DNA from 2 places in the Adlercreutzia sp. genome. Region 1 is predicted to be linked to the other one. Evidence: riboswitches for the same ligand, from Rfam matches in the RefSeq annotation. Region 1 holds a riboswitch; the other holds the start of a gene.

The links. A riboswitch is a leader RNA that binds a small molecule or an ion and turns the genes downstream of it on or off. The one in region 1 is predicted to bind FMN.
Region 2: linked by a shared signal. The riboswitch ahead of ribD (bifunctional diaminohydroxyphosphoribosylaminopyrimidine deaminase/5-amino-6-(5-phosphoribosylamino)uracil reductase RibD) and the one ahead of ACTOXK_RS09280 (ECF transporter S component) in region 1 are both predicted to bind FMN.

What each region holds. Positions count from the first base shown of each region.
Region 1 is NZ_JBQIIT010000016.1:10,852-13,294, forward strand. Features, by position in the region: gene ACTOXK_RS09270 (FecCD family ABC transporter permease) at 1-96, shown strand, start outside; gene ACTOXK_RS09275 (ABC transporter ATP-binding protein) at 89-940, shown strand; FMN riboswitch at 1,114-1,264, shown strand; gene ACTOXK_RS09280 (ECF transporter S component) at 1,421-2,062, shown strand; gene ACTOXK_RS09285 (energy-coupling factor transporter ATPase) at 2,063-2,443, shown strand, end outside.
Region 2 is NZ_JBQIIT010000001.1:21,022-23,464, forward strand. Features, by position in the region: gene ribE (riboflavin synthase) at 1-516, opposite strand, end outside; gene ribD (bifunctional diaminohydroxyphosphoribosylaminopyrimidine deaminase/5-amino-6-(5-phosphoribosylamino)uracil reductase RibD) at 498-1,667, opposite strand; FMN riboswitch at 1,802-1,929, opposite strand; gene ACTOXK_RS00105 (YebC/PmpR family DNA-binding transcriptional regulator) at 2,204-2,443, shown strand, end outside.

The DNA.
Region 1 (2,443 bases):
CCCTATGAGCTGCCTGTGGGCATTCTCATGGCGTTCATCGGCGGGCCCTTCTTCATCTATCTCATCCTGAAGAACAAGGGAGGCGGCCTTGACTGATCTGTGCGATACCGCCGGTGTCGGGTCCGGGGGAGTGCCGGCCATCGAGTACCGCAACGTCGTGTTCTCCTACCGGACGGGCGAGCCGTTCATGGAGGGGCTGTCGGCCGTGGTGGAGCCGGGCTGCGTGACCAGCATCGTGGGGCCCAACGGCAGCGGGAAGTCCACTCTGGTGAAGCTGGCGCTGGGCCTGGTGTGCCCCCAGGCGGGCAGCGTGCGGGTGGCCGGCCAGGAGAGCCGCTCGCTCTCGCCGCGGCAGCGGGCCCGCACCATGGCGGTGCTCGCCCAGTCCTCCCGGGTGCCTCCCATGACGGTGGAGGCGCTCGTGGGCTGCGGGCGCCATCCGCATCTGGGGCACGCCGGCCGCCTCGGTCCGCAGGACCGCGAGCAGGTGGAGGCGGCCATGGAGCGGGCAGGCGTGGCGCGGTTTCGCGGCCAAGACGTGCGCCGGCTCTCCGGCGGCGAGCGCCAGCGGGTCTTTCTGGCCATGACCCTGGCCCAGGACACCGACCTCATCGTGCTGGACGAGCCCACCACCTACCTGGATATCAGCGCCTGCCACGACCTTATGGTCCTCGTGCGCGATCTGAACCGCCGGGAGGGCAAGACCGTGGCCATGGTCATCCACGACCTCGATCTGGCCCTGCGCTACTCCGATCGCCTCGTGGTGATGGAGCGCGGGCGCGCAGTGGCCCAGGGGACGGTGCCGGCCGTGCTGGCCTCGGGGGCGGTGGGCGATGCCTTCGCCATGGACATCTGCGCCCACGAGCGCTGTCGGCGCGACGCCTCTTCGGGCTCCTGCGCCCCCGCCGAGCGCGGCTACGTGCTGTACCCGCGCTCTTAGGGGCTTGCGCGGGCGCGTGGTCGGCTCGCGCGACAGGTCGCCCGCGTGGGAAAGGAGGCGCGCCGCCCCGCCCCCGGCGCCGCACCTATCGCCGGGGCCTATGGAGCCTGCGATCATGCCGATGGCTTGGGGCTTGCGCGGGCGGCACGCCTGGCCTACAATGCAAGGCATGAATTCTGTTTCAGGGCGAGGTGGAAATCCTCACTGGCGGTAAGCGGCACGGGATGCGCATCCCTTCCGCAAGCCCGCGACCCTGCGCCTGCGCAGGCTGACCCGGTGAAAATCCGGGGCCAACGGTCACAGTCCGGATGGAAGAGGCAGATGTTCGCGCACCGGCCCCGAAGGGCCGGTACCTCCCGCGGGAGGGCGCGAACCCTACGAGGCCTGTATGAACCGAATTCATACGGGCTCGTTTTCTTTCTGGCGAGGGGAAGGCGAATCCGCACCCAGAGGCTCCCTCGCCGAAAGAAGGTGACGATCATGGCCGAGAAGCCCACGATCCATCCCGCTGCCGCCGGCAGCCCCGTCCGTCCCGCGAAGGCCCCTACGGCCCAGAAGTCGCTGGCCAACACCAACCTGTGGTCCACGCGCGTACTGGTGACCATCGCGCTGATGTGCGCCATCTCCATCCTGCTCACGTTCGTTGAGTTCCCGCTGCTGCCCGGCGTGGCGTGGCTGTCCTACGACGCCTCGTTCATGCCCGCCATGGTGTGCGGCTTCGCCTACGGCCCGGCGGCCGGTCTTGCCTGCGGCATCATCTCCGTGGTGGCCCACGGCATCCTGTTCGCCGACTTCACTGGCGCGCTCATGAACTTCGTCGTGGTCATCGGCTATATTCTCCCGGCGGCCCTCGTGTACAAGCGCATCCACTCCTTCAAGGGCGCCGTTATCGGTCTGGCCTTGGGCGTCGTGGTGGCCGTGGTCATGGCCGTGCTCGGCAACCTGGTGGTCACTCCCGCCTGGCTCGGCGTGCCGGTGGATGCCGTGGTGGCCATGATCGTGCCCATCCTCATTCCCTTCAACCTTTTGAAGGGCATCTTGAACTCGGTGCTCACGCTCATCGTGTACAAGGCCATCTCCAACCTGATCACGCCGAAGAAAGACCAAGTAAAGGGCTTGTAAGTGACTGAGACGTTCATCGACTTCGGCGACGCCGGCTTCACCTACGACGGCGAGCGCTTCGTTTTCCGCCACTTGAACCTCACGGTGCCCCAGGGGCAGTTCCTCTGCCTTCTGGGCGGCAACGGGTCGGGGAAATCGACCCTGGCCAAGCATATCAACGCGCTGCTCGTGCCCGATGAGGGGCGGGTGGACGTGTTCGGCCAGGACACCCGCGATCCGGAGGCCACCTACTTCATCCGCTCCAATGCTGGTTTGGTGTTTCAGAACCCCGATGATCAGATCGTGGCGAGCCTCATTGAGAACGACGTGGCCTTCGGCCCCGAGAATTTGGGCGTGCCCAACCCCGAGCTGCGCGAGCGCGTGACCCGGGCCTTGGAAGAG
Region 2 (2,443 bases), on a different contig from region 1:
CTTGAGGGAAAGGGTCGTCTCGGCCCGGGTGTGGGGGATGATGGACACGGCGAAATCGGCGTCGGTCAGGCGCGCCACCGTGAGGCTGATGCCGTCGATGGCGATGGATCCTTTCATGATGACGTGGCGCAGGGTGGCCGCATCGGCGCCGATGGTGTACCACACGGCGTTGTCGTCACGCTGGATACGGCGAATCGTGCCCACCGCGTCGATGTGCCCCGACACCAAGTGCCCGCCGAATCGACCGTCGGCTGCCATGGCCCTCTCCAAGTTCACGGGGCTGCCGGCATGCAATGCGCCGAGGTTGCTGCGTCGCAAAGTCTCGTGCATGACATCTGCGCTGAACTGGGTCGCTCCCAGCGAGGTGACGGTGAGGCAGACGCCGTTCACTGCGATGGAGTCGCCCAGCCGAGTTCGTTCGAGCACGGTGCGCGCGTCAATGGACAGAACGGCCGAATGGGCGCCCCGGCGCAGCGCCCTTACGGTGCCGATTTCCTCTACAATGCCGGTGAACATGGGATCGCCTCGCTTTCGACCGAAGGGGAAACGGCGCATTCTAAGAGCAGGTCGGGCCCAAGTGCGGTGATCGTGGGGGAGGAAAGGCAAAGCGCGTCGGCGGGCAGCGCCACGCCCCGGCCTGCCACCGGCCCTAAAGCGCCTGCTCCCCCGAAAAGCTTCGGGGCGATATAGGCTTGCACGCGGTTCGCCAACCCGCCGTCGATGAAGGCGCCGTGCAGCGCAGGGCCGCCTTCGACGAGGATCGAGTCGATGCCCAAGCCGCCCACGTGATCGAGAAGGGCCGGCAGGTTCACCGCGCCGTTGCCCTCCTCCGCCGGCGGCGATACCCAGACGGAACATCCGGCCTCACGCAGGGCGCCTGTGCGCTCGGCGCTCGCCTGCGGCCCCACCGCCACCAGCGTCGGTATCTCTTCGGCTGTCCGCACGAGCGACGCATCCAGGGGCAAGCGCCCCTGGGAATCGACCACGATGCGCAGCGGCTGCCGCCAGGGACCGCCTTCCAGGCGGCAGGTAAGCGCGGGGTCATCGGCCAGGGCGGTGCCGATGCCCACCATGATGGCCGCGAACCGATGCCGGTCGCGATGCACCCGCTCGCGTGCTTCGGGCCCGGTGATCCATCGAGATGCCCCTGTGCGCGTGGCCGCTTTCCCGTCCAAGGTCATGGCGTATTTCAACACTACCAAGGGGCGCCCGGTGGTAATGAAGTGGAAGAATACCTCGTTGAGGCGCCGGCACCTCTCTTCCAGAACCCCCGTCTCCACTACCGTGGCCGCCTCGCGCAGCTGCGCGCACCCTTGGCCCGCCACCAACGGGTTCGGGTCGAGGGCGCCCACGACGACGCGGGCAATGCCCGCTTCCAGGATGGCGTCGGTGCAGGGCGGCGTTTTGCCCCAATGGCAGCACGGCTCCAGCGTGACGTACAGGGTGCTTCCGGCGGGGTCTTCGTCGCATACGGCCAGTGCCTCCCGCTCCGCATGGGGCTGGCCGCATGCGGTGTGCCAGCCCTCGCCGATGATGCGGCCGTCTTTCGCGATAACGGCACCTACGAGTGGGTTTGGACTGGTCCAGCCAGTCCCTCTCTCGGCAAGCGCCAGCGCACGGGCCATGAAAGCCTCGTCGCGTGCGTGCTGCTCTAACTTCTGGGACATCGATCACCTCCAACGCATCGCTGCGACCTTCGGGCGCCACTTCCGAAAAGATGAGCGGACGATTGCGAAAAAAGCCCTGAAACCAAAAGGTTCCAGGGCTTCTAGCAGTCCGACGCGCTCCGCTGGGGAGCACTGCCTATCTTCTTCCATCCAGACTGTAACTGTCGGCTTCGGAGTTTCACCGAATCAGCCGCAAGCGCAAGGCTTGCGGGTCGTGGGCTGTACCACCGGTGGGGACTTTCACCCCGCCCTGAAGATCATGTTCAATTGTTGACCGATCATAGTACTTTACAGAAGCCCGCGCAACCCACGAATTGGGAAATCTGTGGATACCGTCAGCGATTGCTCGGGACGCGGGGGCTTCTTTCCAGGGGCGCGCCGCAACCGAACATCCGACAAATCTGGCGATGTGCTCGGCCTCTGCGTGCGCCCCTTCCGTAGAAAAACCGTGCAGCGCGGCAGCCGGGTTTTCCCGTGCGCGCTCCTTGTGGTACCATGAACCGCTGTTGTATTCGTGTTTCGAAGGGACTTAATTCATGTCAGGGCATTCTAAGTGGGCAACCACCAAACATCGCAAGGCCGCGCAGGACGCTAAGCGCTCGGCTCTGTTCTCCAAGCTGGCTCGCAACATCACCGTGGCCGCCAAGGAGGGTGGCGACCCGAACCCCGACAACAACGCGTCGCTGGCCGCCGCCATCGAGAAGGCCAAGGGCTACTCCATGCCCAAGGACAAGATCAAGACTGCTATCGACAAGGCCTTCGGGAGCGGCAAGGAC